3 regions of the Streptomyces sp. NPDC086077 genome follow, and region 2 is predicted to be linked to each of the others. Evidence: riboswitches for the same ligand, from Rfam matches in the RefSeq annotation. Region 2 holds a riboswitch; each other region holds the start of a gene.
The links. Region 2 has a riboswitch for cyclic di-AMP ahead of AB0O67_RS16445 (transglycosylase family protein). Riboswitches for the same ligand answer to the same signal wherever they lie in the genome.
Positions count from the first base shown of each region.

Region 1: linked by a shared signal. The riboswitch ahead of AB0O67_RS02670 (C40 family peptidase) and the one ahead of AB0O67_RS16445 (transglycosylase family protein) in region 2 are both predicted to bind cyclic di-AMP.
Region 3: linked by a shared signal. The riboswitch ahead of AB0O67_RS04340 (NlpC/P60 family protein) and the one ahead of AB0O67_RS16445 (transglycosylase family protein) in region 2 are both predicted to bind cyclic di-AMP.

Region 1 is NZ_JBFBJT010000005.1:54,410-64,494, forward strand. Features, by position in the region: gene bioB (biotin synthase BioB) at 1-357, opposite strand, end outside; gene AB0O67_RS02640 (8-amino-7-oxononanoate synthase) at 511-1,638, shown strand; gene AB0O67_RS02645 (DUF397 domain-containing protein) at 1,735-1,956, opposite strand; gene AB0O67_RS02650 (helix-turn-helix transcriptional regulator) at 1,966-2,826, opposite strand; gene AB0O67_RS02655 (ATP-binding protein) at 3,038-3,496, shown strand; partial or broken gene AB0O67_RS02660 (LysR substrate-binding domain-containing protein) at 3,742-4,068, opposite strand; partial or broken gene AB0O67_RS02665 (LysE family transporter) at 3,967-4,436, shown strand; gene AB0O67_RS02670 (C40 family peptidase) at 4,492-4,965, opposite strand; cyclic di-AMP (ydaO/yuaA leader) riboswitch at 4,969-5,171, opposite strand; gene AB0O67_RS02675 (hypothetical protein) at 5,510-5,788, opposite strand; partial or broken gene AB0O67_RS02680 (ABC transporter permease) at 5,970-6,383, opposite strand; gene AB0O67_RS02685 (TetR family transcriptional regulator C-terminal domain-containing protein) at 6,411-6,896, shown strand; gene AB0O67_RS02690 (urease subunit gamma) at 7,008-7,310, shown strand; gene AB0O67_RS02695 (urease subunit beta) at 7,321-7,632, shown strand; gene AB0O67_RS02700 (urease subunit alpha) at 7,625-9,346, shown strand; gene AB0O67_RS02705 (urease accessory UreF family protein) at 9,346-10,020, shown strand.
Region 2 is NZ_JBFBJT010000048.1:25,836-35,920, reverse strand. Features, by position in the region: gene AB0O67_RS16460 (nucleoside triphosphate pyrophosphohydrolase) at 1-209, shown strand, start outside; gene AB0O67_RS16455 (cytochrome P450) at 370-1,641, shown strand; gene AB0O67_RS16450 (transglycosylase family protein) at 1,787-2,872, shown strand; cyclic di-AMP (ydaO/yuaA leader) riboswitch at 3,079-3,258, shown strand; gene AB0O67_RS16445 (transglycosylase family protein) at 3,262-3,942, shown strand; gene eno (phosphopyruvate hydratase) at 4,236-5,516, shown strand; gene AB0O67_RS16435 (septum formation initiator family protein) at 5,627-6,103, shown strand; gene AB0O67_RS16430 (DUF501 domain-containing protein) at 6,143-6,676, shown strand; gene AB0O67_RS16425 (Ppx/GppA phosphatase family protein) at 6,673-7,629, shown strand; gene AB0O67_RS16420 (hypothetical protein) at 7,710-7,946, opposite strand; gene AB0O67_RS16415 (NAD(P)/FAD-dependent oxidoreductase) at 8,506-9,888, shown strand; gene AB0O67_RS16410 (cyclopropane-fatty-acyl-phospholipid synthase family protein) at 10,071-10,085, shown strand, end outside.
Region 3 is NZ_JBFBJT010000008.1:76,980-87,064, forward strand. Features, by position in the region: gene AB0O67_RS04335 (hypothetical protein) at 1-308, shown strand, start outside; partial or broken gene AB0O67_RS04340 (NlpC/P60 family protein) at 397-1,573, opposite strand; cyclic di-AMP (ydaO/yuaA leader) riboswitch at 1,581-1,736, opposite strand; gene pcrA (DNA helicase PcrA) at 2,103-4,586, shown strand; gene AB0O67_RS04350 (M23 family metallopeptidase) at 4,646-6,280, opposite strand; gene AB0O67_RS04355 (alpha/beta fold hydrolase) at 6,581-7,474, opposite strand; gene AB0O67_RS04360 (cobalamin B12-binding domain-containing protein) at 8,133-8,549, shown strand; gene AB0O67_RS04365 (DUF5691 domain-containing protein) at 8,972-10,085, opposite strand, start outside.

The DNA of each region.
Region 1 (10,085 bases), on a different contig from region 2:
GTCGGTCGGCCCGCGCCCGCTGGCCACGAGACAGACCCGCTTGGCACCGCCCGCGAGTCCCGCGGCGGCGGCCTCGGAGGCCTCGCCGGGCTTCAGCCAGGTGTACTTGAGGATCCCGGCCTTGGAGCCGAGCCGTTGGGAGCAGTACGAGCAGTCCTCCGGGCACAGGCCCGACTTGAGGTTGACCAGGTAGTTGAGCTTCACCCTTCGGCCGAACCAGTGGCGGCGCACCTTGCCGGCCGCGGCCACCACATCGAGCAGGTCGTCGTCGGAAGTGGCGAGGACGGCCAGTGCTTCCTCGCGGGTCGGCGTCTCGCGCCGAAGCCCCTTGTCCACCAGCGTGTTCAGCAGGTCCATGAAAGTGATCCTGTCCTAACGCACCGCTTCCGGCCAAGAGGAGACTTCGCACAACCCCGCGTGTTCGACGTGTGGGTATTGCCACACCCTGAGCCCCGGTGGGTCCCGCTAGTGTCTGTTCACTGCCTACAAAAACACCGGAGGACGGACCCCATGGCGTTCGGCTGGATCGACGAGCAGGCGGAGTTGCGCCGGGGCGCCGGACTCGTACGGACCCTGCGTCCCCGCCCCGCCGACTCTCCGCTGCTGGACCTGGCGAGCAACGACTACCTGGGTCTGGCCCGCCATCCCGAGGTCGTCGAGGGCGCCGCGCGGGCGGCGCGGACGTGGGGCGGCGGGGCGACCGGCTCCCGCCTGGTCACCGGCACCACCGCACTGCACACGGAACTCGAACGCGAGCTGGCCGGCTTCTGCGGCTTCGAGGCGGCGCTCGTCTTCTCCTCCGGTTACGCCGCCAACCTCGCCGCGGTCACCGCGCTGGCGCCGCACGGCTCGCTGATCGTCTCCGACGCGGGCAACCACGCCTCGCTCATCGACGGCTGCCGACTGGCCCGGGGCGCCACGCAGGTCGTCGCGCACGCCGACCCGGAGGCGGTGCGCAAGGCGCTGCACACGCATGACGGACCGGCGGTCGCCGTGTCCGACACGGTCTTCTCGGTGGACGGGGACCAGGCCCCCCTCACCGCTCTGGCGCAGGTGTGCCGGGACAGTGGCGCGGGGCTGGTCGTGGACGACGCGCACGGCCTCGGGGTGCTCGGCGACGGCGGCCGGGGGGCGCCCTACGCGGCGGGGCTGGCGGGCGCGGACGACGTGGTCGTCACGGTCACGCTGTCGAAGTCGCTGGGCAGCCAGGGGGGCGCGGTGCTCGGCCCGGCCCGGGTGATCGACCATCTGGTGAACGCGGCCCGGACGTTCATCTTCGACACCGGTCTGGCTCCCGCCGCCGCGGGTGCGGCGCTGGCGGCGCTGCGGCTGCTACGCGGTGAGCCGGAACGGGCGGCGCGGGCTCGCGCGGTGGCGGGCGAACTGCACACCCGGCTGACGGCCCTGGGCCTGGCGGCGGTACGGCCGGACGCCGCGGTCGTCTCCGTGCGCGCGCCGTCCCCGGAGAGCGCCGTGCGCTGGGCGGCCGACTGCCGGGCCGAGGGGCTCGCCGTGGGCTGCTTCCGACCTCCCTCCGTGCCCGACGGCATCTCCCGGCTCCGGCTGACGGCCCGCGCGGACCTCTCCGGGGACCAGATCGAACGCGCTGTACGAGTCATCGGCGACACGCGACCATGAGTCGGCGGACCACGGCCGTGCCTCGCGCTGTTCGGAACTGATCAGAAGTGATCCGGCCCGATCAGGGTGGGCGAATGCGAAAGCCGGCAGGACCTGTCAGAGATGAGCCGTGAACCCCGCCCAGCTCTCGGGGGAGAAGAGCAGCGCGGGTCCGACCGGGTCCTTGGAGTCGCGTACGGCGAGCAGACCGGCCCACGGGCCCAGGGCCGGCCGGGCTGTCTCGACGCAGTTGTTGGCGCCGGTGCTGTAGCTGCTGCGCAGCCAGTGCACACCGAGCAGTTGCGTGCTGGAAGGTACGTTCCGAGGCAGTGCGGTCATGGTGCCTCCTTACGCGCCGTCACCTATCCCGGCGATGTAGTCCAACGATTCCTCGGGCGAAAGGGCGTGGAACTGAAGGGCGTTGAAGGCCTCGGTGTAGGCCTCTACGTCTTCTTTCCTTTCGAGGTAGAGGCTACTCGTCAAGTGGTCTAGAACCACAACATCCAGATCAGAAGTGCTCGAAAATGAGAAGATAACGAAAGGGCCGGTGATGCCGATGTGCGCCCCCGCGGCGAAGGGCAGCACCTGGAGCCGCACCTGGGGCAGGCGGGCGGCCTCCATCAGCCGCTCCAGCTGGCGCGCCATCACCTCCGGGCCACCGACCTCCCGGCGCAGCACCGCCTCGTCGAGCACCGCGCTCAGCACCAGCGGGGGGTGCGAACGCAGCACGTCCTGCCTGGCCAGACGTACCTCCACCAGGGCGTCCAGGCGGCTCTCGTCCAGGCCCTCGACCGCGGCGCGGGTCACGGCGCGGGCGTACTCGGCGGTCTGGAGCAGACCCGGGACGACGGAGGTCTCCAGTGTGCGCATGGCGCCGGCCTGCGACTCCAGACTGATGAAGTCCCGATAGGTGGGCGGCAACACCCCCTTGTAGGCGTGCCACCAGTGGTCACGGCCGTGGCCGTCGCCGGAGCCCGCCAACGCCAGTAGAAGATCCCCGAGTTGGGCGTCGTCAACCCCGTAGGCATCCAGGAGTAACCGCACATCGGCCGGTTTCACGCCGCTGGCGCCGGTCTCGATCCGGCTCACTTTCGACTGGTGCCATCCCACCAGCCGGGCCGCCTCACCGCTTGTGAGGCCCGCGCGGCCTCGCAGCGTGCGCAATTCGGCGCCCAGTTTCCGGCGGCGCACCGCGGGACCGTGCTGCATGGGCTACTCCTTACTCCTTCCGAGTCGCCCAAATACGCTCTGCCGTCGCAGAGTTCACCGCTTCGAGCGACAGATATATGCATATCTTGGTGGATCGCCACCGCTACCGGGCTTTGAGTGGCAGTCTGGCGAAGAAGCACCAGTCGGGACCGTACTCGAACCATCCGCTCCGTGCCGGACTGCGGTCCCGTGGGAAAGGGACGACGTCGCCATGGCAGACCATCTGGAAGCATCCGTCACTCTGCCGAGCGATCCCGCCTCGGTCTCCACCGCCCGTACCTACGTGGTCAGCACCCTGGCGGATTGGGGCCTGCCACCGGAGACCGAGGTGGCCGACACGATCAGGCTCATCATCTCCGAACTCGCCACCAACGCCGTCCAGCACACCCTCGGTCAGTCACCCACCTTCACGGTCGCGATGCAGCTCGACCGCGACGAGCAACTCCGCATCGGGGTGACCGACAGTCACCCGCGCTTTCCCAAGCGGCTCCCGGCCGCCGTTCAGCAGGACAACGGCCGCGGCATGGTCATCATCCGCTGGCTCACCGCCGAGTGCGGCGGCCGCCTCAGAGTCCGCCCGACCCGCGAGGGCGGCAAGACGGTCTCCATCGAGCTGCCCTGGACGGTACCGGTGCGCCCGGCCCGTCTGGCGGGCCGACAGGAGCCGTAGCCCACCGGGGGCGAGCCGCCGTGCCGGAGCGGGCGGGGCGGTGACCCGGTGTCGCCGGGTCCGTCGTGGGGTGGCGCCAGGTCGGGCGGGGCTGCTGGGCCCGGGCGAAGGCGCCGCGGAGAAGGGCGCGGAAGACGTCCGCCGTCGGGGTCGTCCCGACGGTGCGGTGGGCGACCGAGATCATGCGGCGCGGGCTCGCCCCCCGACAGCGGGCGCATCCCCAGCGGCGTGACCGCCGTGTGCGCCACCATCTCCGGTACGACCGCCACCCCGAGCCCCGCGCCCACGAGCGCGCCCACTACGGCGTACCCGGGTGTGGCGACCAGTACGGAGGGTGCCGCCCCGGCGCGTGCCAGCGCCGCCTCCACCTCCTGCCGGGCCGGGTGGTCCGGCGCCATCCTGATCAGCGGCTGCCCGGCCGGCGCCGCCGGCGGCAGCCGCGAGCCTCCGCCGCCGAGGACGTGGTCGCCATGCCGGGCGCGGACCTCGCCGTCGTCGTACGCAACGCGTTGATCTCCCGCCGGGCCGGCGTGGCGTGCGCGCCGGGGATCGCGGGCGGGCTGCTGCGGCACACCGCGCCGGCCGTGGCCGGCGTCGCGGCCGTCCTCGCCGTGCCCGCGCTGTTGCGGGCCCTCCAGCTGGCCGGCCGCGCCCCCGTGCTCCTTCTCGGGCTCCGGGCACCGTGGGCCGTACGGCGGCCCCGTAGCGCCGCTGGCGGGGAGCCGACCCCGGCCGCCGTGCACCCGCTGCGCCAGGGGTTCGTCACCAACGCCCTGAACCCCAAGGCGCCGAAGGCCTTCCTCGGCCTGCTGCCGCAGTTTCTCCCGGCAGGCGCCCCGGCACTGCCGCGCACTCTGCTGCCGGCGCTGATCATCGTGGCCCTGGCCTGGTGTGGTTCCCGGCGGTGGCCCTGCTGCTGGACCGTCTCGACCACTGGCTGTGTCACGGGCGGGGTGGCGGCGTCCCCTCCGGGCGCCGCCACCGCCACCCGGGGGTCACTTCACCCGGCCGTACCAGACGCTCTTGGTCCAGATCTTCTGGAGCCTCACCACGTCCCCGGTCTTCGGGGCGTGCCAGATCTTCCCCTTCCCGGCGTAGATCCCCACGTGGTACACGTTCGACCCCGAGTGGAAGAACACGAGGTCACCGGCCTTGCGGCTCTTGGCGCCGACGTGGCGGGTCTTGTTGTACTGCTGGGCGGCCGTGCGGGGCAGCTTCTTGCCCGCCTTCTTGAACGAGTACAACGTCAGCCCGGAGCAGTCGAACCTGCGCGGCCCGGTGGCGCCCCACCTGTACGGGGAGCCCTTCTTCGAGGCGGCGATCTGGAGTGCCTTCGTCGCCGGCGTGGCGGCCGCCGCCTCCGAGGCGAAGCCCGGAGCAACGACGGAGCCGCCCACCGCGGCGAGGGTGAGGGCCGAGGCCGTACCAGCGCGGGCCATCAGCGACGGGACACGATTGAGCGCGGTCATGCGCAACCCTTCGTCAGCCGCCTGTGAAGGATGACCTGTCGGATTCGGGCTGGCGAAGTCGCCCGGCCGCGTTGCCACGGCTTCACCCCAAGGGACGCTCGGAGATTGCGCTCCGGCGACCCGTCGTGCTCGGGTCCTCCACTCCTGCCGATCCACTCCTGTCGACCGGTCATCCGGGCGGCGGCAGGACTCGGCGTCCGCCCGGACCGCCCCGCCGCGGCGGCGGGGGCTTGTCGTCAGTCAGGGATCTTGACTCACGGAAGTCCGAAAATCCCAACGCAACCGGGGATTTGTGGCGTTACTCACCACTCACCCGTTCGGGTGGACAGCCTCCTGTGCGAACGGGTGTCAAGGGCGCCACGCGACCCCGGACCAGCGATGGAAGGACTCATTCCGCCCCGAAGCAGCCCTCGTTGCGCAACCGCAAGGGCCCCGAGACAGGAGGTGAAGGTCATCCGGACGGCGGTAGTCCTTTTGGTCCGTTTCAACTCCCGCCCGCACGTTCCGTCATGACTCCCGGCGGTCCGGGGCGACGGCGGGTGGATCAGCCCTTGCCGCAACTGTCGGAGCGCGGTGCAACGGGGACACGCGCCGCGCGGCGTTCACCGTCCAGCACGCGCAGCGCCCGCGCGAGGATGCGTGCGGGGAGTTCGCTCTCGCCCCGCCGGTGCATCGGCGCGAGTGCGTCGCGCGGTTCGACGGCCCTGCGCACCAGCGCCTGAGCGGCGCGCAGTCCACGATACGTGTCGCCGTCGCACGCCGGGTCGAGATGCTCGAAGAGGCCCCGCACGTCCTTGCGGTGCGGGACGACCCGGTGGATCAGGCGGCATCTCGCCGAGCCGGGTGCGCAGCCCCGCCGACTTGACGCCCCGGATGCCCAGAACACCGGACTGACCCTCGACGGGCTCGCACAGCACCCGCTGACCGGCCATCACCCGCGGGCCGGGCAGCGTGAAGAGGCCGTGCGCCCCGTCCGCCACAGCGGGGCGCACGGCCGGCTCGGGTCAGCCCGCCGGTGCGGGCTCCCGCTCGGCCACGGACCGCTTCGCCACCCCGGTGCGGGACTTCAGAGCGCTGCCCAGCAGCACCGCGCCGAGCCCGATCGCGGCCCACCAGATCAGGGTCAGCGCCGGGCCGAGCGCCGCCGCGCCGTCGAAGTACGACACCGAGCGCAGCAGCGTCGTCCCCGCGCCCGGCGGCAGCCACTGGCCGATCGCCCCGGCCGGCTCGGGCAGCATCTGCGGCGCCGACCCCGCCCCGGAGAACGGGTTGCCGACCAGCATCAGCGTGCCCGCGGAGATGCCGATCCCGGCATGGCCCAGGAGCGCGGCGAGCCCGGCGACCGCGCTGCTCACCGGCAGCGTCGACAGCCCGAGGGCGGCGGCCTCGGCCCACCAGTCGCCGGTGAGGACCCCCAGGGTGCCGTCTACCGCGACTTCAGCGGCATGGAGGAACTGATCGCCGCGATCGTCGGCGAGGTGCTCGGGTCGGTCCACCAGGCCTTCGCGGAGGCCGCCCGGCAGAGCCCGCCCGCGCCGCCGGACGAGCTCGTCGCGGCGGTCCTCGGCCGGACGCTCGCCGCCCGGGAGAACCTGACGGTCGACGGGCGGCCCGCCTTTCCGCGACTCGTCATCCAGGTGTGGGCGGAGACGCTGCGCAACGAGGAACTGGCGGCCGTGCTGCGCGAGGGCTACGGCTCGGTGCGCGGGGCCTGGGCGCGGATCGTGGAGAGCTACCAGAGCGTCGGGATGATGGATGCGGACGTCACCCCGGACGACGTGGCCCGCACGATGATCGCCTCGGTGATGGGCTTCCTCGCACAGCAGTCCCTTTTCGGACCCGTGCCCGTCGAGGTCCTCCGTGACGGACTGCGGGCGCTGACGAGCATGCGGGGCGAGGGGGCCGCGACCCGTGGGTCACAGCTTGGTTAACGTGCGCGAAACGCGTGCCGACTAGCCTGCCCCTCCACGCCATCGGGGACCTTGCCGGTGGCCGCGGCAGCCGGGCCCCGCACGGTCCGGGGCGAGGAGGTGAGGTGGGACGTGCAACTTACCCCGCACGAGCAGGAGCGGCTGCTGATCCATGTGGCGGCCGACGTGGCGGAGAAGCGCCGCGCCCGCGGGCTGAGGCTGAATCACCCCGAGGCTGTCGCCCTCATCACCTCGCACATCCTCGAAGGCGCACGTGACGGCCGCACGGTCGCCGAACTCATGGCCTCCGGACGCGAACTGCTCAACCGTGACGACGTCATGGAGGGCATCCCCGAGATGATCCACGACGTGCAGGTCGAGGCGACCTTCCCGGACGGCACCAAACTCGTCACCGTCCACGACCCGATCGTGTGAGGCGGCCTCGATGATCCCAGGAGAGATCCACTTCGCCGACGGCCCCATTGCGTACAACCAGGGTCGCGAGGTCACCCGGCTCACCGTGCTCAACGCCGCCGACCGACCCGTCCAGGTCGGCTCCCACTACCACTTCGCCGAGGCCAACCCCGGCCTGGAGTTCGACCGCGCCGCGGCGCGCGGCAAGCGGCTCAACGTCGCCGCCGGTACCGCCGTGCGCTTCGAGCCCGGCATCCCGGTCGACGTCGAACTCGTCCCGCTCGCCGGTGCCCGCGTGGTGCCCGGACTGCGCGGGGAGACGGGAGGTGCCCTCGATGCCTGAGATCTCGCGTGCCGCCTACGCCGACCTGTTCGGCCCGACGACCGGTGACCGCATCCGGCTCGCCGACACCGATCTGCTGATCGAGATCGAGGAGGACCGCAGCGGCGGGCCCGGACTCGCCGGTGACGAGGCGGTGTTCGGCGGTGGCAAGGTCATCCGCGAGTCCATGGGGCAGTCGCGTGTGACGCGCGCGGAGGGCGCGCCGGACACCGTCATCACGGGCGCCGTGATCGTCGACCACTGGGGGGTCGTCAAGGCCGACGTCGGTGTCCGCGACGGCCGGATCGCCGGGATCGGCAAGGCGGGCAACCCGGACACGATGGACGGGGTGCATCCGGCACTGGTCATCGGACCGGAGACCGAGGTCGTCGCGGGCAACGGGCGGATCCTGACGGCGGGCGCCATCGACGCGCACGTCCATCTGATCTGCCCGCAGATCGCCGACGAGGCGCTCGCCTCCGGCATCACCACCCTCGTCGGCGGCGGCACCGGGCCCGCGGAGGGCTCCAAGGCGACCACCGTGACGCCGGGCCCCTGGCACCTGGCCCGGATGCTGGAGTCGATGGAGCAATATCCCCTCAACTTCGGTCTGCTCGGCAAGGGCAACACCGTCTCGCACGACGCGATGCTGTCGCAGATCCGGGGCGGCGCGCTCGGCCTGAAGATCCACGAGGACTGGGGCGCGACGCCGGCCGCGATCGACGCCTCCCTCACGGTGGCCGACCGCACAGGCATCCAGGTCGCCATCCACACCGACACCCTCAACGAGGCCGGCTTCGTCGCCGACACCCTCGCCGCGATCGGCGGACGCGGAATCCACGCCTACCACACCGAGGGCGCGGGCGGCGGGCACGCGCCGGACATCATGTCCGTGGTCTCCGAGTCGTACGTGCTCCCGAGCTCCACCAACCCGACCCGGCCCTACACCGTCAACACCGCCGAGGAACACCTCGACATGCTGATGGTGTGCCACCACCTGAACCCGGCGGTGCCCGAGGACCTGGCCTTCGCCGAGTCGCGCATCCGGCCCTCGACGATCGGCGCCGAGGACATACTGCACGACCTGGGTGCCATCTCGATCATCTCGTCCGACTCCCAGGCCATGGGCCGGGTGGGCGAAGTGATCATGCGGACCTGGCAGACGGCCCACGTGATGAAGCGGCGCAGGGGCGCGCTGCCCGGGGACGGCGGCGCGGACAACCACCGAGTACGTCGCTATGTCGCCAAATACACGATCAACCCGGCGCTCGCGCAGGGCCTCTCACGGGAGATCGGTTCTGTCGAGACCGGCAAGCTCGCCGACCTCGTGCTCTGGGACCCCGCGTTCTTCGGGGTCAAGCCGCACCTCGTGATCAAGGGCGGAATGATCGCCTACGCGCAGATGGGTGACGCCAACGCGTCGATCCCGACGCCGCAGCCGATCCTGCCCCGGCCGATGTTCGGGGCGATCGGGCGGGCTCCGGCCGCGAACTCGTTCAATTTCGTGGCGCCCCTCGCCGTCGAGGACGGGCTGCCGGAGCGGCTCGCGCTCGGCAAGCGGTTCGTGGCCATCGACTCGACGCGGGCGGTCACCAAGGCCGACATGCGGGAGAACGACGCGCGGCCCGAGGTCCGTATCGACCCCGACAGCTTCGCCGTGCACATCGACGGCGAACTCGTCGAGGCGACTGCGGCGGCCGAACTGCCCATGGCCCAGCGTTACTTCCTCTTCTGATGTCCCGCGCGGCACTTCTCGTCCTGGCCGACGGCCGCTTCCCCGCCGGAGGGCACGCGCACTCCGGCGGGGCCGAGGCAGCGGTGAAGGCGGGGCGGGTCACGGGCGCGGCGAGCCTGGAGGAGTTCTGCCGGGGCCGGTTGCACACGACGGGACTGGTGTCGGCGGCCCTCGCGGCGACGGCGGCGCTCGGTGTCGATCCGGAGGAGCTGGACGCGGCGGCGGACGCGCGGACGCCGTCTCCGGCGCTGCGGCTCGCGGCGCGCCGGCTGGGGCGGCAGTTGCTGCGGGCCGCGCGGGTCACCTGGCCGTCCGGTGAGCTGGACGCCGTCGCGCGGGCGTTTCCCAAGGGGGCGCATCACCCGGTGGTGCTGGGCCTCGTGGCGCGGGCGGCGGGGCTCGGGGCGATCGACGCGGCCTACTGCGCTGCGTACGAGTGTGTGAGTGGGCCGGCCGGTGCGACGGTGCGGCTGCTGAGTCTGGATCCGTTCGAGGCGACCGGGGCGCTGGCCCGGCTGGCACCGGAGGTGGACCGGGTGGCGGGGCGGGCGGCGGAGATGGCGCGGGGGGTCGTCGAGGAGGGGACCGACGTGTTGCCCGCGGGATCGGCGCCTTTGCTGGAGATCGGGGCGGAGGCGCATGCGGGGTGGGGGGTGCGGTTGTTCGCCTCGTGAGGGTCTCTCGCCCCCGCCGCCCCTGCGCTGCCCATCCCCCAGGGGCTCCGCCCCTTCCACCCCGC
Region 2 (10,085 bases):
CCGGCCTGGCCCTCGCGGCGAAGCTGGCGTCCCGGGTACGCACGGCGGGCCTGGACGTGCCCCTGCCGGCGGGCGAGGGCGTCGGGTACGAGCTGCTGACGCTGGCGATACGCGCCGAGGCGGAGGGCGCGGACCCGGAGGCGGCCCTGCGCGCGGCGGCCCGCGCCTACCGGGACGCGGTGCGCGCGGCCGAGGGGGCCGAAGCCTAGGGTCGTTGCCCGAACGGGCGGGCCCGAGGTGTGGGGGCCGGAGCGGCAGGGGAGTTGGAGCTGCTCAAGGAGGCGCCGCTGCGGGCGGCCGGCGCCCGCGCGGCACGAGGACGGCGCCGCCGGATACCGTCAGGGAGTGACCGACCAGCACCACCCCGACATGGACGCGCCCGCCCCCACCCCGGCGCCCGAACTCTTCACCTGGGAGTTCGCGACCGACCCCTACCCCGCCTACGCCTGGCTGCGCGAGCACGCGCCCGTGCACCGGACCAGGCTGCCCAGCGGGGTGGAGGCCTGGCTGGTCACCCGTTACGCCGACGCCAAGCAGGCCCTCGCCGACCAGCGGCTGTCCAAGAACCCGGCGCACCACGACGAGCCCGCGCACGCCAAGGGGAAGACCGGTATCCCCGGCGAGCGCAAGGCCGAGTTGATGACGCATCTGCTCAACATCGATCCGCCGGACCACACCCGTTTGCGGCGGCTGGTCTCGAAGGCGTTCACCCCGCGCCGCGTGGCCGAGTTCGCACCGCGCGTGCAGGAGCTCACCGACGACCTCATCGCCCGGTTCGCCCGCGACGGCTCCGCCGACCTCATCCACGACTTCGCCTTCCCGCTCCCCATCTACGCCATCTGCGACCTGCTCGGCGTCCCCCGCGAGGACCAGGACGACTTCCGGGACTGGGCGGGCATGATGATCCGGCACGGCGGAGGACCGCGGGGCGGGGTCGCGCGGTCCGTGAAGAAGATGCGGGGCTATCTCGCGGACCTCATCCACCGCAAGCGCGAGTCCCTCCCCGCCGAGCCAGGGCCCGCCGAGGACCTCATCTCCGGCCTCATCCGCGCCTCCGACCACGGCGAGCACCTCACCGAGAACGAGGCGGCGGCGATGGCGTTCATCCTCCTGTTCGCCGGTTTCGAGACGACCGTGAACCTCATCGGCAACGGCACCTTCGCCCTTCTCACCCACCCGCGCCAACGCGCCCTCCTCCAAGGGTCGTTGGCGCGCGGCGAACGCGCCCTGCTGGAGACCGGCGTCGAGGAACTCCTGCGCTACGACGGTCCCGTCGAGCTCGCCACCTGGCGCTTCGCCACCGAGCCGCTCACCATCGGCGGTCAGGACGTCGCACCCGGCGACCCCGTCCTCGTCGTACTCGCCGCCGCGGACCGGGATCCGGAGCGGTTCGCGGACCCGGACACCCTCGACCTCGCCCGCCACGACAACCAGCACCTCGGCTACGGCCACGGCCTCCACTACTGTCTCGGCGCGCCCCTGGCCCGCCTGGAGGGCCGGACCGCGCTCGCCACTCTCCTCACCCGTCTCCCGGACCTGCGGCTCGCGGTGGATCCGGGCGAACTGCGGTGGCGGGGCGGGCTCATCATGCGGGGACTGCGGACGCTGCCGGTGGAGTTCACGCCCGTGCGGGAAACGTGACGCACTTTCAACTATGTGATCTTCACGTGATCTGTGCGGCATTAACTTGTGACAAGTGATCGTCTGCCTATACGTTCACCCATCAGCGCGGCCTCCCGGCTTCACCGGCCGCGCAGGTCCCCGCCGTCACGCGAAAGGTCCCCGCATGCTCTCCGGGAACGGTCGTCACCGTCGCCCCCGCCAGGCGCCCGCACTCGTCGTCGCCGCCGGTGTGACCGGCTCCGCCATCGCCATCCCCCTCCTTGCCGCCTCCGGTGCGAGCGCGGCAAGCGGGACGACCTGGGACCGCGTCGCGGAGTGCGAGACCGGCGGCTCCTGGAGCGCCGACACGGGCAACGGCTACTACGGCGGGCTGCAACTCTCCCAGCAGGACTGGGAGAAGCACGGCGGCCTCACCTACGCCGCGAGCGCGGACCAGGCCAGCCGTTCGCAGCAGATCGCCGTCGCCGAGAAGGTTCTCGCGGACCAGGGCGTCGGCGCGTGGGCGACCTGCGGCCCGCTGGTGGGGCTCGACGTGGACTCCGAGTCGGCCGCGGTCGACACGGGTGTGGCCGGTGACGCGTCCAGTACGCCGTCCCACACGAGATCCAGCGATTCGGGCAGTCTGTCCCGCTCGCTCGGATTGTCCAACTCGTCCGGCAGCGCCCGCGCCGACGACACGGGCCGGGACGACGACGCGAACGGGTCCGGCAGCTCCAAGGGCGCCGACGGGTCCCACGGGTCCGCCGCGCCCTCGGATTCCACCAGCCCCACGAACTCGGCGAATCCCACGCAATCCGGCGAATCCACTCCGTCCGGCGACGCCGGCTCCCCGGATGTCGGTGACCCGACCTCGCCCGGCTCCAGCGAAACCCCCGAATCGGGCGAATCCTCCTCAAGTTCCCCGTCCTCCGGCGTGCCTTCGAGTGCGCCGAGCACCTCGAGCCTCACGGACGCGGGTGTCCTCGGCACCGGCAAGCACCGGGGAAGCAGCGCCGAGGAGGGCGGCGACCGCGCCGGCGGGTCGGCCGGGCGCCACGCCTCGCGGGACGGTGCTGCCGCCCGTGCGGCCGGCGACGAGGCCTACACGGTCCGGGACGGCGACACGCTCTGGAGCATCGCCGACTCCCATGGCGTGCAAGGAGGATGGGCCGCGCTGTATGTCGTCAACAAGGAAGCCGTCGGCGGCGACCCCCACCACATCTTCCCCGGTCAGACGCTGGACGTAGGCGCGGAGTCGGCCGGCAGGTAGGTGCGGGAAACGGCCCGGGAACAACGGGAGTTCGCGTCACACTTCGAGCCGAATGTCCGATTTGGCGAAAGTGTGGGATGAGTCTCAGAAGCCCTGATCGTCTTTGAAATTCCGTCGATCGCCTGTCTACGGTCATGACCGCTCGCCAACACGAGCCCCGGTTGCCGCAACGCCGAATCCTGCCAGCGGCCGCCCGGGAACAGTCGTCGCGTAAAGCGCCGTAGGCAGGAGCGGGGGACCCAAGGTAAGTGCCGGGCCCGGCGGTTGAGGAGACTCAGCGCCGGAACCGGCTTGGGGTGAAGCCACGCCTCCCACGGAGGTGTGGCCGGGCAACTCAACCGGCCCGAACCCGACAGCTCACCTCGCAGGCGTCGGTGAGGGGATCAACCATGCTGTTTTCCAGCAAGGGCAAGCACCGTCGTTCGTCCAAGACCGTTCGCGCCATCGCCGCGGTCGGCGTCACCGGTGCCGCCGCCGTCGCCGCCCCGCTGATGGCGGCCGGCAGCGCCTCCGCCGCCACGGCCTCCGAGTGGGACGCCGTCGCCCAGTGCGAGTCCGGTGGCAACTGGTCCATCAACACCGGCAACGGTTACTACGGCGGTCTGCAGTTCTCCGCCTCGACCTGGGCCGCGTACGGCGGATCGCAGTTCGCCGGCACGGCCGACCAGGCCTCCAAGGAGCAGCAGATCCAGATCGCCGAGAAGGTGCTCGCGGGTCAGGGCAAGGGCGCCTGGCCCGTCTGCGGCACGGGCCTGTCGAACGCCGCCTACGCCGGCGGCTCCGCCGCGAACGAGTCGCAGAGCACCGACACCGGCACGCGCGCGACCGAGGAGCAGCCGGCCTCGCGTTCCGCGGAGCGTCCGGCCGCGAAGGAGACGGTCACCACGCCGACCGGCGACAAGGTGAAGAAGGGCGACGGCGAGTACGAGGTGGTCGAGGGTGACACCCTCAGCACCATCGCCGCCGAGAAGGACGTCAAGGGCGGCTGGGAGAAGCTGTTCCAGCTGAACAAGGACATCGTCGAGGACGCCGACCTCATCTTCCCGGGTCAGCAGCTGCACCTGAAGTAGAACGGTTCGCCGCCGACCCGCCGGAGGCCCCAGAGGCTCCCGTGAGGGTCACCCCCGTCCCCACGGGCTCCCCGCCCCGGTGCGTCCTCCCCCGTACGCACCGGGGCGGGGCTTTTCGTGTCCCGCTTCCCGCGCGGTGCACCCCCGTCTTTGTTTCGTTCGGAAACAATTTACTCTCGGTTCCGTCCACGAGATGGGCGACCGGCTGGCCGATCGCACGGAGCCGGTTAGGCTCGTCTCGCAGAGCCGCCGCGGTCCTGCTCAATAGCGTCACATCCACGAAGGAGATGCTCGTGCCGTCCATCGACGTCGTCGTAGCCCGGGAAATCCTGGACTCCCGAGGCAACCCCACGGTCGAGGTCGAGGTCGGCCTCGACGACGGCAGCACGGGTCGTGCCGCCGTTCCGTCCGGCGCTTCCACCGGCGCCTTCGAGGCCATCGAGCTCCGCGACGGCGACCCCAACCGCTACCTCGGCAAGGGCGTCGAGAAGGCCGTCCTGGCCGTCATCGAGCAGATCGGCCCGGAGCTCGTCGGCTACGACGCCACCGAGCAGCGCCTGATCGACCAGGCGATGTTCGACCTGGACGCCACCGACAACAAGGGCTCCCTCGGCGCCAACGCCATCCTCGGCGTCTCGCTCGCCGTCGCGCACGCCGCCTCCGAGGCCAGCGACCTGCCGCTCTTCCGCTACCTGGGCGGCCCCAACGCGCACCTGCTGCCGGTGCCGATGATGAACATCCTGAACGGCGGCTCGCACGCCGACTCCAACGTGGACATCCAGGAGTTCATGATCGCCCCGATCGGCGCGGAGTCCTTCTCCGAGGCCCTGCGCTGGGGCACCGAGGTCTACCACACCCTCAAGAAGGTGCTGAAGGGCAAGGGCCTGGCCACCGGCCTCGGCGACGAGGGCGGCTTCGCCCCGAACCTCGGCTCCAACCGTGAGGCCCTCGACCTCATCCTGGAGGCCATCAACGAGGCCGGCTACACCCCCGGCGAGCAGATCGCCCTCGCCCTCGACGTGGCCGCGTCCGAGTTCTACAAGGACGGCGTCTACACCTTCGAGGGCAAGGACCGCACGGCCGCCGAGATGACCGAGTACTACGCGGAGCTCGTCGACGCGTACCCGCTCGTCTCCATCGAGGACCCGCTGTTCGAGGACGACTGGGAGGGCTGGAAGACCATCACCGAGAAGCTCGGTGACAAGGTCCAGCTCGTCGGCGACGACCTGTTCGTCACCAACCCGGAGCGCCTGGCCCGCGGTATCGAGGAAGGCGCCGCCAACGCCCTGCTGGTCAAGGTCAACCAGATCGGCTCCCTGACCGAGACCCTGGACGCCGTCGAGCTCGCCCAGCGCAGCGGCTTCAAGTGCATGATGTCGCACCGCTCCGGCGAGACCGAGGACGTCACCATCGCCGACCTCGCCGTCGCCACCAACTGCGGTCAGATCAAGACCGGCGCCCCGGCCCGCTCCGAGCGCGTGGCCAAGTACAACCAGCTGCTGCGCATCGAGGAGATCCTCGACGACGCCGCGGTGTACGCCGGCCGCAGCGCCTTCCCCCGCTTCAAGGGCTGAGCGACGCCCTCGTAGGAAGCGTCGTCCGTACGTCCCCGCACCCGGTCCCGTACCGTGTGCGGGGACGTACGCGCGTGTGCATCACGCAGGCATGGGGAGGCGAGAGCCAGATGGCCGTGAAGGAACGGGACCGTTTCTCCACCGCGACCAGGCTCAGGCTGCTGGGCGAGCAGACCGCGGCCCGTGTCTACCGCTCCCAGACCCGCCGCCAGGCCCGCCGCTCCCGGCTGACCGGCCGCGCGGCCCTGCTCGCCCTCGTCGTCTGCTCACTGGTCGTCGCGCTCGCCTATCCGATAAGGCAGTACGTCGCCCAGCGCGCCGAGATCGCCGACCTGCGGGAGCAGAAGCAGCGGGCCGAGGCGCGGGTCGAGGAACTGCGCGACCTCAAGGCACGCTGGCAGGACGACGCGTACGCGGAGCAGCAGATCCGGCAGCGGCTGCACTACGTGATGCCGGGCGAGACCGGCTACGTCGTGATCGACCCGGACGCGGCCCGGCAGTCGCGCACCGACCAGGGCACGACCGACCGCCCCTGGTACGCGAACGTCTGGGACGGGGTCGACAAGTCCGACGCCGCCCACCATTAGCCGGACGCCTCCGGCCGGTGAACGTATAGAGAGACAGGTATGGAAACGCCCCCGCCGCCCACCCCGCGCACCGAGCCCACCGACGCCGACGTCGAGGCCTTCAAGCAGCAGCTCGGGCGGCCGCCGCGCGGACTGCGCGCGATCGCGCACCGGTGCCCGTGCGGGCAGCCGGACGTCGTGGAGACGGCCCCCCGGCTGCCCGACGGCACACCCTTCCCGACGCTCTACTACCTGACGTGCCCGCGGGCCTCGTCGGCCATCGGCACGCTGGAGGCCGAGGGCGTCATGAAGGAGATGACGGCCCGGCTGGAGACCGACCCGGAACTGGCCTCCGCGTACCGCGCCGCGCACGAGGACTACGTCCGGCGCCGGGACGAGATCGAGGAGCTGAAGAACTTCCCGAGCGCGGGCGGCATGCCGGACCGGGTGAAGTGCCTGCACGTGCTCGTCGCGCACAGCCTGGCCGCCGGACCGGGCGTCAACCCGCTCGGCGACGAGGCCCTGGCGATGCTGCCCGAGTGGTGGCGCAAGGGCGCGTGCGTGACCGTGGCGAACGAGGAGGACGGCAAGTGACGCGCGTGGCCGCCATCGACTGCGGTACGAACTCCATCCGGCTCCTGGTCGCCGACGTGGATCCGGCGACCGGTGAACTGGCCGACCTGGACCGCCGGATGACCATCGTGCGGCTCGGCCAGGGCGTCGACCGCACCGGACGGCTGGCCCCCGAGGCGCTCGAGCGGACCTTCGCGGCCTGCCGTGAGTACGCCGGGGTCATCAAGGAGCACGGCGCCGAGCGGGTCCGTTTCGTCGCCACCTCCGCCTCCCGGGACGCCGAGAACCGGGACGAGTTCGTGCGCGGGGTGGTGGAGATCCTCGGCGTCGAGCCCGAGGTCGTCACCGGCGACGAGGAGGCCGAGTTCTCCTTCGTCGGCGCGACCAGGGAGCTGACGGGGCGCGCGGATGTGCACCGGCCCTATCTCGTGGTGGACATCGGCGGCGGCTCGACCGAGTTCGTCGTCGGCGAGGAGCATGTCCGCGCGGCCCGCTCGGTCGACGTCGGCTGTGTCCGGATGACCGAGCGTCATCTGGTCCGGGACGGCGTGGTGTCCGACCCGCCGGCCGAGGAGCAGATCGCGGCGATGCGCGCGGACATCGAGGCCGCTCTCGACCTGGCCGAGAAGACGGTGCCGCTGCGCGAGGCCAGGACGCTGGTCGGGCTGGCGGGTTCGGTCACCACGGTGGCGGCGATCGCCCTGGACCTGGCCGAGTACGACTCCGCCCGCATCCACCACTCCCGGATCGGCCGGGACCGGGTCCGCGAGATCACCGAGTGGTTGCTGCACTCCACCCACGCCGAGCGCGCCGCCGTCGCGTCCATGCACCCCGGGCGTGTCGACGTGATCGCCGCGGGGGCCCTCGTACTGTTGTCGATCATGGAGCGGATCGGCGCCGAGGAGGTCGTCGTCAGCGAGCACGACATCCTCGACGGCATCGCCTTCCACGCGGCGGCCGAGCCGTCGGCCTAGGCGGCGGGCGACGCGGAACGGCCCCGGTTCCTCTTGGACAGGAACCGGGGCCGTTCGTGCCGGCCCGTGCGGGCCGACCGTCAGTTGCAGAGGAGGACGATGACTCCGCTGCACTCCTCGTCGCCGCCGCCGCCGTAGCGGTGGTGGGCCGAGACCGACTGGACGGCCGTGGCCTTCGTGGCGACGTGGTGGACGGGCGTGGCGGCCGCGGCGGAGGCGGCCGTCACCGCCCCCGCACCGAGGGCGATACCCAGGGCAGCGCCGACCGAGATTATGCGCGAAGTGGCCCGCATGAGGGCCCTCTGTGAGGTGATCATGTCTGCACGCTATGTGTAGTTCCAGCCGATTTCGCATGGAGTGTGGCCGACCGGGTGACGCGGTGTGCGGCCGTGGGTCCGGGGCGCTTTCGCGGGGTGGTGAGGGAGCGGCGCACTACCGCCCGGTAGCTGTCGGCCGAGCAGGTCGACCGGCGTATGAGCGCTGCGGGAGGGGGCTTCCGGTCTCGTCGCCGACACCTTCGAGGTACCCGCCGGGGAAAGTTCGTGAAGTTCTTCACAAGGAAATCGGCCCGGTGGAGGCACGAAGAGCAGTCGGTTGACCCATCCGAGGCGTGAACAGGGTCTTGAACATGTTCAGATGGACCGTGTATGGAGGGCCGTAAAGGCTTCCCGCGCGGGGATCTCCCGTCCGCTCGCAGGGGGCCCGAGGGGCAGAGAGGCAGCTCACGCGGCATTGACAACGGGGCGTATCGCGCCGCGGTTCCCGATCGTGACCATGAGATGGCTCACGTGGGCCGGGGAGTGTAGCACAGGCACCGGAAGTGCTTGTGAAGGGGCGCACGAGCTCCCCCTCGGGAGTGGGTGGATACTCGATGGCATGAGCACCACGGAGCGTCCCAGGATCCTCGTAGTAGGCGGTGGGTACGTAGGCCTGTACGCAGCTCGGCGCATTCTCAAGAAGATGCGCTACGGCGAGGCGACCGTCACGGTCGTCGACCCCCGGTCGTACATGACCTACCAGCCCTTCCTCCCCGAAACCGCCGCCGGCAACATCTCCCCGCGCCACGTCGTCGTCCCGCTGCGACGCGTGCTGCCCAAGGCGGAGGTCCTCACCGGCCGGGTCACCACCATCGACCAGGACCGCAAGGTCGCCACGATCGCGCCGCTGGTCGGCGAGGCGTACGAGCTGCCGTTCGACTACCTGGTCGTCGCGCTCGGCGCGGTCTCCCGCACCTTCCCGATCCCCGGCCTCGCCGAGCAGGGCATCGGCATGAAGGGCGTCGAGGAGGCCATCGGTCTGCGCAACCACGTCCTGGAGCAGCTCGACAAGGCCGACTCCACCACCGACGAGGAGATCCGCCGCAAGGCGCTCACCTTCGTCTTCGTCGGTGGCGGCTTCGCCGGCGCGGAGACCATCGGTGAGGTCGAGGACATGGCCCGGGACGCGGCCAAGTACTACAACAACGTGTCCCGTGAGGACATGCGCTTCATCCTCGTCGACGCCGCCGACAAGATCCTTCCCGAGGTCGGGCCCAAGCTCGGCAAGTACGGCAAGGAGCACCTGGAGAGCCGGGGCGTGGAGGTCTACCTCTCGACGTCCATGGACTCCTGCGTCGACGGCCACGTGGTGCTGAAGAACGGCCTCGAGGTCGACGCCAACACCATCGTCTGGACGGCGGGTGTCAAGCCGAACCCGGCCCTGTCCCGCTACGGCCTCCCGCTCGGCCCGCGCGGTCACATCGACTGCGAGCCCTCGCTTCAGGTCAAGGGCACCGACTACATCTGGGCCGCGGGCGACAACGCCCAGGTGCCGGACCTCGCCGCCCGCAAGGCCGGTGTGGAGAACGCCTGGTGCCCGCCGAACGCCCAGCACGCGCTGCGCCAGGCCAAGGTGCTCGGCGACAACGTGGTCTCCGGTATGCGGGGCTTCCCGCAGAAGGACTACAGCCACGCCAACAAGGGCGCCGTGGCGGGTCTCGGCCTGCACAAGGGCGTGGCCATGATCGTCATGGGCAAGATGAAGATCAAGGTCAAGGGCCGTCTCGCCTGGTACATGCACCGTGGCTACCACGGCATGGCGATGCCGACGTGGAACCGCAAGATCCGCGTCTTCGCCGACTGGACACTCGGCATGTTCCTCAAGCGCGAGGTCGTCGCCCTCGGCGCGCTGGAGTCCCCGCGCGAGGAGTTCTACGAGGCCGCGAAGCCCGCGCCGGTCGCCGCGGCTCCCAAGACCGAGGAAAAGGCCAAGGCTTCCTGACGCCCGTCCCCGGCTGAACCCCCGAAGGACCCCCTGCCATCCGTGGTGCAGGGGGTCCTTCGTCGTTCCCGTCCGGCGGGACCGGCGGAGGGTTTTGCCCAGACATGACGCGAACAGGGGACTGCGTTCGGGGCCCGTAGGTGTTTACGTGGTGTTGGATCACCGTCACGGAGGTGTGCGCCATGGCTGACGCCGCG
Region 3 (10,085 bases), on a different contig from region 2:
TCGCCTCCCTCCTCGGTGGTTTCCTCACCCAGATGAAGGCGATGGGCCAGGGCACCGCGCGATTCGTCCCGGCGATGCTGCACGGCGCACTGACCATGCTGGTCACCGGCGTGATCCTGGTCGGCCTCAACCAGGCGGACGACCAGCCCGTCAACAACATCAAGATCGGCGTGAAACTGGCGCTGCTGATCGTGATCCTCGGCCTCGTCTACGTGAAACGGGACGACGAGAAGGTGGACAAGGGCATGTTCGCTCTGGTGGGGCTACTGACCACGGCGAACGTCTTCATCGCCGTGCTCTGGACCTGACGCACCGCCCCACGCGCGCGTGCCACGGAAACCGCCGCACGCGCGCGTGCCCTTCGATCGCCTCTCCGGCCGCCTCGCGGCGCCCTTGTCAGGCCGGGCGGACGACGCTGTGGATGGAGGACTCGCCGTCGTAGTAGACGGACTCCTCGCGGACGTACGCGCCGGGCTTCGGGGCGTGGATCATCATGCCGTTGCCGATGTACAGGCCGACGTGGGTGATGTCGTCGTAGAAGAAGACCAGGTCGCCCGGCCGGGCGGCGGCGACGGAGACCGTCGTCCCGGCGTCGACCTGGTCGTAGGTGGTGCGCGGGAGGGTGACGCCGGCGGCCTTCCAGGCGGCCTGGGTGAGGCCGGAGCAGTCGTAGGACTCGGGGCCGGTGGCACCCCAGACGTACGGCTTGCCGATCTGGGCGCGGGCGAAGGCGAGCGCCTTCTCCGCCTTGGTGCCGTACCCGGAGTCCGACGCGGAGTCTCCGGAGCCGGACTCGTCGCCCGTGCCTGCCGAGGTATCGGCGTTCGAGGACTCCCGCTCGCGCTGCGCCGCCTCCTGACGCCGCTGCTCCTGCTGCCGGGCGAGCTCGGCGGCCTTGCGCTCGGCCTCCTCCTGCTTCTTCTTCTCGATCGCCGCGAGGCGGGCCTTCTCCTCGGCGGTCAGAGCCGACAGCAGTGCCCGCGCGTCGGCGAGCTTCTTCTGGACGGTGGCCTTGGCCCGACTGCAGATCGCTCTGCGACTCGGTGAGCGTCTCCAGACTCCGAGTGGCCTCCTGGCGCTTCTTCATCGTCGCCGACTGCTCGGTGAAGTACTCGTCGACCGCGCTCTTCTGGCGGCTGGTCAGACGGCCCATCAGCTGGTTCTGGTCGAAGTAGTCCTGCGGGGAGTCGGCGAGCAGGAAGGTGGCGGTGTCGGGGACGGAGGCCCCGGAGCGGTACTGGGCGGCGGCGTACGACCCCAGCTCCTCACGCGCCTCGTTCAGCTTCTGTGCGCGCTGGGCAACGTCGTCCAGGAGAGTGTCGACGCGCTTGCGCTGCTTCGAGGTCTTCTCCTTGGCCGCGTTGTACTTCTCGGTCGCCGACTCCGCCTGGCGGTAGAGATCGCCGACCTTCTTCTCGACCTCCTCGAGGCTCGGCTTGTCGTCGGCCGAGGGCTCGGCGTTGGCGGTCTGGGAGAGCAGGGCCACGGAGGTCAGGGCAGCGGTGGCGAGGGCCGGTGTGCGTATGCCTGCCACCCGCGCGCCGGTGGGGCGCGACTTGCGGTGCGACGCCAAAGGAGGCGACTCCTTCCATCTGCCGCCTACCGGGTTAGCTGTCGGGTTCGGGCGGGTGGTTCGGAAGGGTTGCCCTACGGTCCGCTCCCCGGAAGGGATTTGGGCCGATTCACCCCAAGTTCGGTGGGTCCCCGGCTCCGGCTGCCTTGGGCGCATCGGACTCGGCGGAGGCCGCGCGGCCCGGCGACGTTCGCCGGTAAGAGTCGTGCGGCCTGTCCGGCACGGTAGCCAACTCGTGTGGTCCGTGTGAAGGTTGGTGGGCGATATGCCCGATACATTTTCGTGACCTTCGGCCGGTGGTCACGCCCCGCGTGAGACCGTGTTCGGACGGTGAGCGCCTGGTCAGCGCCGGTGCCGGGCGATAACGGGCCGGGACCCGCATGATGGTCCGCTGGCGCCCCCCGCCTTCACCGGCCGCCTTCCCGGGCCGTGATCGCGGGCTCCTCCGCAAGATCGCCGGCCTTTCGTGGCCGGTATGTTCTCGGGGCGGGAGCGGGTTGTCAGTGGGGCGCCCTAGACTCGGAGAGCGATGAGCAGCCTCTTTGACGACAGCTTCCTGGCGGACCTCCAGGCCCCACGGGCCCACGAGGAGCCTCCGCCGCCGCCCGAGGACGATCACGCTCCGGATGCGCTTCCGGACGATCTGTTCGGCGGGAAGTTCGACGTGCCCCCGGACCGGGACGCCTACTACCGCGACGGCGCCCCGCGCCCCGCCCTGGACGCCGCCGTGCTCCTGGAGGGGCTGAACGACAACCAGCGCGCCGCCGTCGTCCACTCCGGCTCCCCGCTGCTCATCGTCGCCGGCGCCGGCTCCGGCAAGACGCGGGTCCTGACCCACCGCATCGCCCACCTCCTCGCCGAGCGCGGGGTGCACCCGGGCCAGATCCTCGCGATCACCTTCACCAACAAGGCCGCGGGCGAGATGAAGGAGCGCGTCGAGCAACTGGTCGGCCCCAGGGCGAACGCGATGTGGGTGATGACCTTCCACAGCGCCTGCGTGCGCATCCTGCGCCGGGAGTCCAAGAAGCTCGGCTTCACCTCGTCCTTCTCGATCTACGACGCCGCCGACAGCAAGCGCCTGATGTCCCTGGTCTGCCGCGACCTGGACCTCGACCCCAAGCGCTTCCCGCCCAAGTCCTTCAGCGCCAAGATCAGCAACCTCAAGAACGAGCTGATCGACGAGGAGGACTTCGCCGCCCAGGCCACCGACGGCTTCGAGAAGACCCTCGCCCAGGCGTACGCGCTGTACCAGTCACGTTTGCGCGAGGCGAACGCCCTCGACTTCGACGACCTGATCATGACGACGGTCAACCTGCTCCGCGCCTTCCCGGACGTCGCCGAGCACTACCGCCGCCGCTTCCGGCACGTCCTGGTCGACGAGTACCAGGACACCAACCACGCCCAGTACGCCCTCGTGCGCGAGCTCGTCGGCACCGGCGAGCGTGCCGCTGAGGACGTCGACGTACCACCCGGCCAGGACGACCTGCCGCCCGCCGAGCTGTGCGTGGTGGGCGACGCCGACCAGTCGATCTACGCCTTCCGCGGCGCGACCATCCGCAACATCCTCCAGTTCGAGGAGGACTACCCGAACGCGACGACGATCCTGCTGGAGCAGAACTACCGCTCCACCCAGACGATCCTCACCGCCGCCAACGCCGTCATCGAGCGCAACGAGTCCCGCCGCCCCAAGAACCTGTGGACCAACGCGGGCGCGGGCGCGCGCATCACCGGCTACGTCGCCGACACCGAGCACGACGAGGCGCAGTTCGTCGCCGACGAGATAGACCGACTCACGGACGCCGGCGACGCGAAGGCGGGCGACGTCGCGGTTTTCTACCGTACGAACGCCCAGTCCCGTGTTTTCGAAGAGATCTTCATCCGCGTCGGTCTGCCCTACAAGGTTGTCGGCGGCGTCCGCTTCTACGAGCGCAAGGAGGTCAGGGACGTCCTGGCCTACCTGCGCGTCCTGGCCAACCCTGAGGACTCGGTCCCGCTGCGCCGGATCCTCAACGTCCCCAAGCGGGGCATCGGCGACCGCGCGGAAGCCATGATCGACGCGCTCTCCCAGCGCGAGAAGATCAGCTTCCCCCAGGCGCTCAAGCGGGTCGACGAGGCGTACGGCATGGCCGCGCGCTCCACGAACGCCGTCAAGCGCTTCAACACGCTGATGGAGGACCTCCGCACCATCGTGGACTCCGGCGCCGGCCCGGCGACGATCCTGGAGGCCGTGCTCGAACGCACGGGCTACCTCTCCGAGTTGCAGACCTCCACCGACCCCCAGGACGAGACCCGGATCGAGAACCTCCAGGAACTCGCCGCCGTCGCCCTGGAGTTCGAGCAGGAGCGCGCGGAGGGCGAGGCGGGGACCCTGGCCGACTTCCTGGAGCAGGTCGCGCTGGTCGCCGACTCCGACCAGATCCCCGACGAGGAGGACGGTGACGGCGTCATCACGCTGATGACCCTGCACACCGCCAAGGGCCTGGAGTTCCCGGTCGTCTTCCTCACCGGCATGGAGGACGGCGTCTTCCCGCACATGCGCGCCCTCGGCCAGACCAAGGAGCTGGAGGAGGAGCGGCGGCTCGCGTACGTCGGCATCACCCGCGCGCGGGAGCGGCTGTACCTCACGCGGTCGGTGATGCGCAGCGCCTGGGGCCAGCCGCAGTACAACCCGCCGTCCCGCTTCCTGGAGGAGATCCCCGGGGCGCACCTGGACTGGAAGCGCACGGGTGCCACGGCGGCCCCCGCGGGCCCGGTCTCGGGCGTGGCGGCCTCCCTGTCCTCGTCCCGCTCGCGCTCCTCGGCGTCGGGTGCGTCGGGATTCGCCACCCGGCGGACGGCCGAACAGCCGGTGGTCGCGCTGGCGGTGGGGGACCGGGTCACGCACGACCAGTTCGGGCTCGGCACCGTCGTCGCGGTGAAGGGCACGGGGGGGAACGCCGAGGCGACGATCGACTTCGGGGACACTAAGCCGAAGCGGTTGCTGCTGCGGTACGCGCCGGTGGAGAAGCTGTAGCCGTACGGCCCGGGCCGGGGGTTCCGTGACGGAGTCCCCGCCCGTCCGCGCGGGGCGCGTTACGAGGGGTCGATCCCGTGGCTGCGCAGCCAGGACAGCGGGTCGATCGCCGCGCCGCCCCCGGGGCGCACCTCGAAGTGCAGGTGCGGACCGGTCGAGTTGCCGGAGTTGCCGGAGTACGCGATCGCGTCGCCGGCCTTGACGGTCGTACCGGAGGCGACCTGGTAGCTGGAGAGGTGGCAGTACCACGTCTCCGTGCCGTCCATCGCCGTCACGATCATCATGTTGCCGTACGCGCTGTTGTACTCCGTACGGACCGTGCCGTCCGTCGCGGCCATCACCGTCGTGCCGTACGCGACGGGGAAATCGATGCCGGTGTGCACGGACATCCAGTTGATGCCGGACTGGCCGTAGTAGGCGCTGAGCCCGTGCTGCGCGACCGGCAGTGCGAACTTCGGGCGCAGCCGCTCCTTGCGGGCCGCCTCCTCCGCCGCCCGCTTCTTCTCGGCCGCCTGCTGCGCCTTGAGGTCGATGCGCTCCTGCGTGCGGCTGACGCGGTCGCCGAAGTCGTCCGCCTCAGCGGTGAGGCTCGTGAGCTGGGTGTCCAGCTGGTTGTTGGCGGCGGATGGTTTCACCGCCTGGGCGTCCGCGGCCGTCGTCGTGGTGGCGTCCTGCTCGTCCCCGGTGAAGGTGCCTACGGAGGCGGCGGCGATACCCGCCACGCCCATCACACACGCCGAGGGCACGGCGACGGTCAGCAGCGCGGACCGCTTGGCGGGCGTGCGGCGACGGGAGCGGGAGCCGCTGCGCCCGGCCGCCCGGCCGCCCGGGACGGGGGTGACCTCCTCCTGGTCGTCGAGGAGGACGGGGGGCGCGGACGTCTCGCCACAGCTGTCGGGATCGCCGTGGCCGGCTTCACCGAGGTCGACCTGCTCGAACGTCGCTGTCGCCAGCTGGTCGAAGGGCACGGCGCTCTGGTCGAAGTCGTTGTTCTGCTCGGTGAACTCGCCGGTGTGCTGGTCGAATTCGCCGGTGTGCTGGTCGAACGATCCGGCCTGCCGGGGGAACGACTCGGCCTGGTGGTGGAAGGCCTCGGTGTGCTGCTCGTAGTTCTCAGGGGGCTGACCGGTGCTGGCCTGGCCGCCGTCGGAGTTCCACTGCGTGGCGTCGTAGGCGCCGGTGTCGAAGACCTGCGTGCCCCATTGCCACTGCTGGGTCCGGTCGGCCGGGCCGCCTTGCTCGGGCTGTAGCCACGCGCTCGCGTCCCACTGACCGCTGGCGTCGACCGAGCCGGCTTGCGGAGGGATGAGGGGGAGTTGGTGGTCGCCGCCGGCCCAGGTGGTCGCGTCGTAGGCGCCGGTGTCGTAGGCGGCCTGGTGCTCTGCCGCGTACGGGTCGTAGGTGACCGTGTGATGGCCGCCGGTGGGCCACTGGGAGGCGTCGTGGGCGCCGGTGCCGTGACCGCTTCCCGCGAGGTCGCCGAACAGGGGGTCGGCCTCGAAGGTCGTGGTGGCGGTCGGGGCGTTCGGAGCGGGGTGGCCACCGGTGTCAAATCCGTTGGCGGGATAGGCGGCATATGTGGTGAAGTCGCCGTACTGGGCTTCCTGGGTGCCGTACGGCGCGTAGTGCGCCGAGGCGGCTTCGGAAGCCGGGGCCGGGGTGGTCATGGACCCCGACGGGTGACGGTCGTTCACCAACTTCTCTTTCGCCTCGACAACAGGGGCTGGCAGAGCAGTGCGGCGACTGTACCCGGCGGTACGCGGGCACGACAATCTTCTGCAGGTTTCGCGCGCGCAGGAAACGGGCATTCGGCCGTGTTTCGGGGGACCGCGGGCACGGCTTTGGGGCTGTGTTCGAAGATTGTTCGATGTCGATGGCTGTGCCGAGGCGCTGAGTTGGCTGTGTTCGCCCGCAGTGGTCAGGTGGCCGGGGCATGGCCGGCCGAAGCCGATGAGTGGCGCGCGGGCAACTGGGCGGAGACCGGCGGCGGATGGTCAGGCCACGGTGAGACCGCCGTCGTGGGCGGTGGGCTGGGCGTCCTCCGAGGTGCCGTGGTACGTCCCGTCGAGGGCCTGGCGTATGCCGGACGCGACGGCGGGGTGCACGGGGAGCGCGAGGTGGCCGATGCCGGTGACCCGGACGTTCTGCGAGAGCAGGTCGGGATGCTCCAGGCAGGCCGCCTCCAGCGGGTCCATCAGATGGTCCAGGTCGCTCCAGAAGCTCACGAACCGCGTACGGCAGCCGGGCGTCGGCAGCGCCAGCTCGTCGAGGACGCCGGAGCCGGGGCGCATCTGGCGCACAATGGGGTGTGCGTTCGCCAGCGGCGCGACCCGCGTGCCGGAGTGCGGCGTACCGAGCGTGACAAGGGTGCGGACGCGGGTGTCACCGGCGAGTCGCTGCACGTAGTAGCGCGCGATCAGCCCGCCGAGGCTGTGGCCCACGATGTCCACCTGGACGCTGTCCGTGCGTTCGCAGATTTCCTCTATGTGCCGGCCGAGCAGCTTGGCGGCCGTGCGGATGTCGCAGGTCAGCGGGGAGTAGTTCAGGGAGACGATCTGCTGCCTGCCGTGCTGGGCCAGGGAGCGGCGCAGGAGCAGGAAGACCGAACGGTTGTCGATGAAGCCGTGCAGCAGGACGACCGGGGGCTTGCTCTTGGTGGGGAGCTGCGCGGCGCCCTCTTGGAGCGGGAGCCGGGTGGCCGGCGCGCGACGCTCCTGGATGATGCCGGAGGGGTAGAGGATCAGGTGCCCGGCCAGGATCGCGATCTCCAGGGCGGTGGCTTTCAGAAGGGCCATTGACAGTCCCGCGAGGCTGCCCGGGATCGGGAGCAGCTGGCGGTAGAGCGGTTCAAAGGGCTGCAGAGCCCTGGTGACCTGCGTGACCTTCATGGCCGACCTCCCGTCGGCACACGGGGGACGTCTCTGTCCGTCGTGTGCGTCCGTGGGAGTCGCGGTGGAGGATCGACGGGGCGCGAAGGGTTGCGCGGAGCGCTGGGTGATTCGGGATGTGCGCTGGGTACGGGTTGGTGCGGGGGTGGTACGGGGTGTGCAGGTTCCGCTGCGGGTGGTCCGGCGCGGTCGGTCGCGCTGTGTGCGGTCGCTGCGCCTGTCCGCTGTTGTTCTGAGCTGTGTCCTTGAGTGAGGCCTCATGTGTGCTGTGAGGCTGAATGGGATTTCGGTGATGGATCGTGTGGCCTGCGCTACGTGCCGATCATGCCCTTCGTACCTGCGTCGATGTGCCTCACCGTCCGCGGCGCGCGGCTCGCGGCGCGGGGGTGGGGCGCTCGTTGCGGCTCCCGTTGCGCGGGGTCCCTGGGACTCCGCGCGTGCGAATGTGTCCCACTATGTGATTTCCCCCTCGGTCCACATCGTAAAACTGCCGGTGATGGGCTGCTAGCGATAACGTTCGTTCACTTCCTCGGTGGAGGTGCGGCCCGGCGAGCGTGCCGGGGCCGTGGGCGCGGGTGGCGCGCCACGCGTACGGGCATGAGGGATCTGTGCGGTACTTGTCGGTACGGATGGATGTATTCGCTTCATGGAGGCAGTGATGGGTGTGGCAGCCGGTCCGATCCGAGTGGTGGTGGCCAAGCCGGGGCTCGACGGCCACGATCGCGGGGCGAAGGTGATCGCGCGGGCGTTGCGGGACGCCGGTATGGAGGTCATCTACACCGGTCTCCACCAGACGCCCGAGCAGATCGTCGACACCGCTATCCAGGAGGACGCCGACGCCATCGGGCTGTCGATCCTGTCCGGGGCGCACAACACGCTCTTCGCCGCCGTCATCGCCCTCCTCAGGGAGCGTGAGGCGGAGGACATCCTGGTCTTCGGCGGCGGGATCATTCCCGAGGGGGACATCGCCCCGCTGAAGGAGAAGGGTGTCGCCGAGATCTTCACGCCGGGGGCGACGACCACGTCGATCGTGGAGTGGGTCCGGGCGAACGTGCGTCAGCCCGCGGAGGCGTGAGGTCTGCGCTGGTGAGGCGGGGGTGGCGTGCTTGCGCGCCGTGCTCCGCCGGCCCGCTGGGGCGGCTGAGTTCCGGGGCGGCTGAGGCGAGGTCCTGGCCCGTTGCTCCATTCGGGTGATGGGGGTGGCCTGCGGCCCGGTGTGTGGTCCGTTCCTGTGGTGGGCGTAGGGACCGGGGGCAGGCGAGGCCCTCAATGCGTGGTCCGTTCGGGTGGTGGGGCAGGGGCAGCGCCTGGCGCCTTGCGTTCGCCCTTGGGCGGGGATCTGTTTCGAGGGCGGCGTCCTTGATCTGTTTGCGTCCGGGGCCAGCCCTTGGGCCGGTGTCGCGATCCGCTTCCCTTCCAGGTTCAGCCCCCGGGCTCGGGCCGCGCCCCACTTTCGTCAGGCGGCGGCCCCGTTGCCCATTCCTTGATCCGTTTCCGTCAGGGATTCAGCTCCTCGGCCAGCGTCGCCCGGAGGCGCAGGGTCGTGACCAGACGCTGGAAGGCCTCGGCCCAGTAGCCGCCAGCTCCCGGTGACGCGTTCTCCGGTTCCTCGGGTATCGCCAGGAGGCCGTCGAGGCGGTTGGCCTCGGACGGGTCGAGGCAGCGTTCCGCCAGGCCCATCACCCCGCTGAAGCTCCACGGGTAACTTCCCGCGTCCCGCGCGATGTCGAGGGCGTCGACGACCGCCCGTCCCAGGGGCGCGGACCACGGCACCGCACAGACGCCCAGCAGTTGGAACGCCTCGGACAGGCCGTGCGTGGCGATGAATCCCGCGACCCACTCGGCCCGCTCCCCGGCCTCCAGCGTGTCCAGCAGCTTGGCCCGCTCGGCCAGCGAGACCGCGCCGGGGCCGCCGGCCTCCGGTGCCGAGGGCGTGCCGAGCAGGGCGCGCGACCAGTCGGCATCGCGCTGTCTGACCGCCGCCCGGCACCACGCGGCGTGCAGTTCGGACTGCCAGTCGTCGGCCACCGTGAGTCCGACGATCTCTTCGGGCGTCCGACCGCCCAGCCGGTCCTGCCAGGTCGCGAGCGGTGCCGCCTCCACCAACTGGCCGAACCACCAGGAGCGTTCACCGCGGCCCGTCGGCGCCTTGGCGATCACGCCGTCCCGCTCCATGCTCGCGTCGCATTCGTGCGGCGCCTCGACGGTGAGGGTCGGCGTGCCCCCGGCCTGGTCCATGGCTGTGTGGTCCACGGCCACGCACGCGCCGGCCCGGACCGCCATCCGCGCGGCGAGCGCCGAGCCGGGCAGCGCGGAGAGCAGCTCCGCCGCGGTGGCCCGTACGTTGCGGCTGCGGTCGGCCAGGGCCTGCTCCAGGAACGGCTCGTCCTCGGCGGTGAGGTTCTTACGGAGGGAGTCGAGGAACATCAGGCGGTCCTCGGCCCGCTCCGTCGCCCAGGTCGACGCGACCAGTTCCCTTGCGGTGGCGGGTGCATGGGCGCGCAGTGCGCCCAGGAGCGAGACCCGTTCCGCGAACAGCCCCTCCTGCCAGAGCTGTCGCACCTTCTCCGCGTCTTCCAGGTGCGGCAGTGTCGTGCCTCCGCCTGGGGTC